2 regions of the Novilysobacter viscosus genome follow, and region 1 is predicted to be linked to the other one. Evidence: predicted binding sites of a transcription regulator. Region 1 holds the regulator's gene; the other holds the start of a gene.
What was found. The regulator FliA, encoded in region 1, starts transcription of late flagellar genes. The targets are predictions, from matches to a motif close to TAAAGTTTNNCNNNCNNNGGCCGATAA.

Region 1 (3,413 bases):
GCGCAGGCGGTCGCGGCCAGGATCGACCCGCAGCTGGACCCGGCCAAGGTGCACGCACCGATGCTGGCGCACCTGGCGCAGATGCTGACCGTGGCCCGCGCCGAACCCATCGACGACGGTGGGGTGATCGCGCTGATCGGACCGACCGGCGCCGGCAAGACCACCACCCTGGCCAAGCTGGCCGCCCGCTACGCCCAGCGCCACCGCGCGCGTGACGTCGCCCTGGTCACCACCGACACCGAACGTGCCGGCGCCCGCGAGCAACTGCAGGCGCACGGCCGGCGGATGGGCATCACCGTATGCGAGGCCGACGGACCCGAAGGCCTGGCCGAGACCCTCGACCAGCTGGGCGACTACCCGCTGGTGCTGGTCGATACCGCCGGCTATGCCGCGCGCGACCGCGCCCTGCTCGGCCAGATGACCTGGCTGCGCGCCACCCGCGACGTGCGCTGCCTGCTGGCCCTGCCGGCCACCGCGCACCCGGCCGACCTCAACGAGGTGGTCCGCCGCTACCGCATGGCCGCGCCCGAAGCCGTGGTGCTGACCAAGCTCGACGAGACCGGCCGCCTGGGCGGCGTGCTCTCGGTGGCGGTGCGCAACGGCTTGAACCTGGCCTACACCACCGACGGCCAGCACGTCCCCACCGCGCTGGATGCCGCCGACGCCTCGCGCCTGGTGCTGCAGCTGGAGCACCTGCGGCGCGCCGCCAACAACCCCCTGCTCACCGAGGACCGTCATGCAACCGCCTGACCCCAACGCCCTGCCTGCCGGTCCCGCCGCCCACCCCCACAACGTGATCCCCATGACCCCGCCCACCGCCACCGCCCCCGTCCGCGTGATCGCCGTCGCCAGTGGCAAGGGCGGCGTCGGCAAGACCAGCGTCTCGGTCAACCTGGCCATGGCCCTGCTCAACGCCGGCCAGCGCACGCTGCTGCTGGACACCGACCTGGGGCTGGCCAACGTCGACGTGATGCTCGGGCTGTCGCCGCGCTTCACCCTGGCCGACGTCTTCGCCGGCCGCTGTGACCTGCGCGACACGGTGATCGAAGGCCCGCGCGGGCTGTGGGTGGTGCCCGCCGCCAGCGGCAAGCGGCACATGACCGAACTCACCCCGCAGCAGCACGTCGGGCTGGTGCATGCCTTCAGCGAGCTGGACCTGCCGATCGACACCATGGTGGTCGACAACGCCGCCGGCATCGCCGATGGCGTGCTGACCTTCTGCCAGGCCGCCCAGGACGTGATCGTGGTGGTCTGCGACGAGCCGGCCTCGGTCACCGACGCCTACGCGCTGATCAAGGTGCTCAACCGCGAGCGCGGGGTGAACCGCGTGCAGGTACTGGCCAACCAGGTGCAGCACCCGGCCGAGGGCAGGCAGCTGTTCGAGAAGCTCGAGCGCGTCAGCGCCCGGTTCCTCGACGTGACCCTGGGCTACCTGGGCGCGATCCCGCGCGATGAATGGCTGCGCCGCTCCATCCAGCGCCAGGAAGCGGTGGTCGAGGCGTTCCCGTCGGCACCCTCGTCGGTGGCCTTCCGCGACATCGCGCGTCGCGCCGGCCAGTGGCAGTCGCCGCAGGGCCCGCGCGGGCACGTCGAATTCTTCATCGAGCGGCTGGTGTCGCCGCAACCACGGAGTGCCACCGCATGAGCACCGCCGCCGCCACCTACCGCGCCCACCAGAACGGCGGGGCCGACGACATCGTCGAGCGCCACGGCGAACTGGTCCGGCGCATCGCCCACCACCTGGCCGCGCGCCTGCCGTCCAGCGTCGAGGTCGATGACCTGATCCAGGCCGGGATGCTGGGCCTGATCGACGCGGCCCGCAATTTCCAGGCCGACCAGGGCGCGGCGTTCGAGACCTATGCCTCGATCCGCATCCGCGGCGCGATGATCGACGAGATCCGCCGCGGCGACTGGGTGCCGCGCTCGGTCCACCGCCGCTACCGCGACGTGGTCTCGGCGACCCGCGAGGTCGAGCAGGCCACCGGCCGTGCCGCCACCGCGCAGGAAGTCGCCAGCGCGCTGGGCGTGTCGCTGGACGAATACCACCGCATGCTCGAGGACGCCGCACGCGGGCAGCTGATCAGCCTGGACTCGCATGCCGAGGAACACGACGGCGAACCGCGCCTGGCCTCGCGCAGCGGCGCCACCCCGGCGCGCGAGTTCGAGCACGACGCCTTCCGCCACGCCCTGGGCGGCGCCATCGGCGACCTGCCCGAGCGCGAGCAACTGGTGCTGTCGCTGTACTACGAGCAGGAGCTGAACCTGCGCGAGATCGGCGCGGTGCTGTCGATCAGCGAGTCGCGCGTCTGCCAGATCCATGGCCAGGCCATGTTGCGCCTGCGCGCCCGCCTGGGCGAGTGGAAGGGCGAGGCCGACAACGACGAGTAACCGTTTCGCCCCTCCCGGAAAGGGAGGTCCAGGGATCAAGAAACCCCTCCCGCGGCCGATAGGTCCTTCAGGAACACCCCCGAGCCCCGTATGGACAAGAACATCCGCATCCTCATCGTCGACGACTTCTCGACCATGCGCCGCATCGTCAAGAACCTGCTCAACGACCTTGGATTCTTCAACACCACCGAAGCCGACGACGGCACCACCGCACTGGTGGAGCTGCGCAAGGGCCCGTTCGACCTGGTGATCACCGACTGGAACATGCCCGGCATGCCCGGCATCGACCTGCTCAAGGCGATCCGCTCCGATGCCGGCCTGTCGAAAGTCCCGGTGCTGATGGTGACCGCCGAGGCCAAGCGCGAGCAGATCATCGAGGCCGCGCAGGCGGGCGTCAGCGGCTACGTCATCAAGCCGTTCACCGCCGGCACGCTCAGCGACAAGCTCGAGAAGATCTTCGAGCGGCTGGAGACCGCGGCGTGAATGCGGACGCCGCGGCCGTCTCCGGCGTCCCCACCGACCGGAACGACATCACCCGGCGCCTGCACCAGGCGCTGTGGGCGATGGAGCACGACGACGCCGACGGCTGGCGCGAGCATGTCGATGCGCTGATCGAGTGGCGCACGCAGCCGTTCGTGCAGGGCCTGACCCGGCTCGCGCGCGAACTGGAATCGGCACTGGGCGAAGGCACCGGCGGGTCGGGAGCATCGTTGCCCGATGCGTGCTCGCGGCTGGAGCACGTGGTCACGCTGACCGAGAACGCCAGCATGCACACGCTGGACCTGATCCAGGAGTGCGGCCAGCTGCTGTCCACGCTGCCGGCCGGCGACGACGCATCCGCCGGGGTCGTGGCCGGCATCCGCAGCCGGCTCAGCGAGATGACCGCCGCGCAGGGCTACCAGGACCTCACCGGGCAGATCATCCTGCGCGTGGTCGAACTGGTGCGCGCGGTGCACGCCGGCCTGGGCGACGTCACCGACGGCGCGGCGCCGCTGCAGCTGTCCAACCGCGGCAACGGGCCGTCC
Region 2 (3,413 bases), on a different contig from region 1:
CACGAACTGCGCAATCCGCTGGCGCCGATCAGCACCGCGCTGCGCATCCTCGACATGCCCGAGGCAAGCGAGTCGATGCACGAGGATGCGCGGCAGATCATCGGGCGACAGGTCGAACACCTGGTGCGCCTGGTTGACGATCTGTTGGATGTGTCGCGTTTCATCGGGGGCAAAGTCACGCTGAGACCCGAACTTACCGACCTCGAGCGCGTGGTGTCGCGCGCCATCGAAGTCGCCCTGCCGACGTTGAAGGCGCGGAACCACGACTTTGTCGCCCACCTGCCTTCGTCACCGGTCATGCTGGACGTCGACGAGGTGCGCATTACCCAGGCCATCGGCAACCTCCTCACCAACGCCGCCCGCTACACCCCGCCGGGCGGGAGCGTGGTGCTGGAGGCCCAGGCCGGCCCGCGCACCGTCGAGGTGGGCGTGCGCGACACCGGCATCGGCATCGACGCGTCGATGGTCGACAAGGTATTCGACCTGTTCGTCCAGGCCGACCATGACGATGCCAGCACCCACGGCGGCCTTGGCATTGGCCTGACCCTCGCGCGCCAGCTTGTGCGCCTGCATGGTGGCGACATCACCGTCTCCAGTGCGGGCCGCGGCCAGGGTTCGTTGTTCCTGCTGACCCTGCCCCGGTCGGACAGGCCTGCCGCGCAGACCGACCCCGAGGGGGAAGCGACCGCCATCGCCCCGATCGACGTGCTGGTGGTCGACGATAACCAGGATGCGGCCTGGAGCATGGCACTCCTCCTGCGGTTGTCGAACCACAACGTGCGCACATGCAACGACGGCGCCAGTGCGCTGGCAGCGGCTGCCGAACGCCGGCCCCGGCTCATCCTGCTCGATCTCGGCATGCCCGGCATGGACGGCTTCGAGGTCGCTCGCCGCCTTCGCGCCGAACCCGGCGCCCCCTTGGTCATCGTTGCCCTGAGCGGGTGGGGCCAGCAGTCCGACCGCGAGCGCACTGCTGAAGCCGGGTTTGATCGTCACCTGGTCAAACCGGTAGCGGCCGGTGAGTTGGAGCGCCTGCTGGAGGACGTTGCAGCCGGTCGGTTCACTCGCTGAGGCTGAATGACGGGGTCGAGGGTAGCGGGCTGAGACACTCCCCCTTGGCTGTGAAATCCTGGCTACCCGCGTCTTCAGTCGTCTGTGACGCTGTTCACCACGCGCGCACGCGTACCCTCGAGTCGCAGTTGGGCCGGCGCCGGAGAAGCGCCGGTGTCCGGTGAAGGGCGCTGTAGACCAGCAACATATCGAGCCCCCAGACACTCCGCACCAGGGGCGCCACCACCACCCCGTGCATCCGGAAGCCTTCTCCCAGCGGGCTACCCCTGAGCGGCAGCACGATGAACCCGATGAACAGCGTTACCCACGCCGCGGCGAACAGCACCCCTCGTAGCGCGGAACGTAGAGGGCCAGCTCAACCGGAAATGAATCCGCCCCCCTTCTAGGGGCGTTAATTGCGATCCGTGAACCAAACCACGTCAGTTTTCGGCGCCCACGCCGATACTCCCTTCAGGCCCTATCTGCGGCCACCCTGTCTCGGAATCCGCCCACCCATGCTCCTGCGCTCGCTGTGTTGCGTTCTATTGGCCGTCCTGCCTCTGCACGGACTCGCGCAGGACGCGCGGACAGCAGGACGCCAACGCGATGACGCCCACGCCCACCCCGCCCCGGCGCTGGAGACGATCGCGGCGGTGCGTGTCGATAGCGATGGCGACAACCTGCCAGACCGATTGGGAACCCGGGCCCACGTGCGCGGCATCGCCACCGTCCCAACGGGCGATCGGGGCTTCCAGACGGTCATCCAGGACCGCACCGGCGGCATCGGCCTCTTCCACCGCGGCCTTTCGCTGGCGGTGAAGCCGGGCGACGTCCTCGAAGCCGTCGGGGAAGTCGCGCAGTACCGCGGCGCAGTCCAGCTGAGGGACGTGGATGTCCGGATCGTCGGCCACGCCCCATTGCCCAAAGCCCGAACCCTCCCGCTCGCGGACGCTGCAGGATGGCGATACATGGGGCAACGGTTGCACGTGCGCGGCCGCATCGAAGAAGTCTCGCTCGCCGAGTTCGGACTGGTGAATATCCGTGACGACAAGGGCACGCAATTCGCGCTTTTCGTTCCCGATACGCTGACTTCGCAGATCGACTGGCAAGGGCTTTCCCAGGGCGCGGAAGTTGCGGCTACCGGGGTGTTGTCGATCCATAAAATGTCGTTGCCTTATGACAGTGGCTTCCAACTGATCCTGGGGGATAGCGCGGACATGCAGGTGGTCGCGCCGCCGGTCGCACGCATGCCGCGCTGGGTGCTGTGGGCGGTCGCTGCGACAGTCGGACTTGTGAGTCTGGTGCTGCTGGCCTTCCACCTGGTCCACCGACGCCATCGCGAACGGGACCGCGAAATCAAGACGCTCGCCGCGCTGTCGAGCACCCTTGCAACAACCGACGATGGCGAGACGCAGCTTGCGCGCCATGCCTGCGACATCCTCACCGCGTACGGCGTCGTTGATGCTGCGATGGTGCAGGTATTCGACGATCGCGGCTGCCTCCAGCAAGTGGCGGTTTCAACCGTCGACCCGCAACTCGGCAAGACACTCGAGGGCCCCGAAGCGTTTTACATCCCGGGGCACCTTGCCACAGAGCACGGACGCCAGATCGAGGAGCGGGTTGCGGACAAGGGGCTCAGCCTTCTGGCCGTGCATCCGCTACTCACGCAGTCGGGATCGCTCGGCTTCCTCGTCGCGCTCTCGCCGCGTCGCCGCAAGCCCACGGCTGCCCAGGACCGCACGCTGCTCGCGTCGGTGAAGCTGTTGACCATGGCGCTGGAAAATCAGCGCAGCCACGAGCGTGCGCGCGCGGAGAACCGCGAGTTGCAGCAGCTGGTTATCACCGACGAACTCACCCGCCTCTACAACCGCCGGTTTCTTGACGAGTACCTGCGCGTGCAGGTGCCGCTGGCGGTGCGGCGGGGCAGCGGCCTCGCCTTCCTCGCGCTGGACATCGACCATTTCAAGCGCATCAACGACACCCACGGCCATCACGTCGGCGACCGCGTGCTGTCCGACATCGGCGTGCTGCTGCGCCAGGCCAGTCGTAGCTCCGACCTCGCCGTACGCCTCGGTGGCGAGGAGTTCCTGCTGGTGATCGCCGAGGACACGACCGATGGTGCGGTGACGTTCGCCGAGCGGCTGCGTAAGGTGGTCCAGTCACAGCCGTTCGATGCGGGGAACGACGGCGTGGAACTCGATATCACGATCTCGATCGGGGTGGCGGTGTTTGGCGTGCACGGGGACTCCGCCGGGGCGCTGCTGCGTGCCGCCGACGAGGCGATGTATGCCTCGAAGCAGGCCGGGCGCAACCGCGTGACGCTGGCACCGACACCGGCGGGCAAAGCGACCGCCTGAAAGCGA

Region 2: the regulator FliA is predicted to act here: its motif matches at 1,490-1,516, upstream of ACJQWL_RS03130 (GGDEF domain-containing protein).

What each region holds. Positions count from the first base shown of each region.
Region 1 covers NZ_JBJMAV010000002.1:351,009-354,421, forward strand. Annotated here, with positions in the region: gene flhF (flagellar biosynthesis GTPase FlhF) at 1-750, shown strand, start outside; gene ACJQWL_RS05315 (MinD/ParA family protein) at 803-1,645, shown strand; gene ACJQWL_RS05320 (RNA polymerase sigma factor FliA) at 1,642-2,388, shown strand; gene cheY (chemotaxis response regulator CheY) at 2,479-2,871, shown strand; gene ACJQWL_RS05330 (protein phosphatase CheZ) at 2,868-3,413, shown strand, end outside.
Region 2 covers NZ_JBJMAV010000001.1:671,476-674,888, forward strand. Annotated here, with positions in the region: gene ACJQWL_RS03125 (hybrid sensor histidine kinase/response regulator) at 1-1,071, shown strand, start outside; gene ACJQWL_RS03130 (GGDEF domain-containing protein) at 1,566-3,407, shown strand.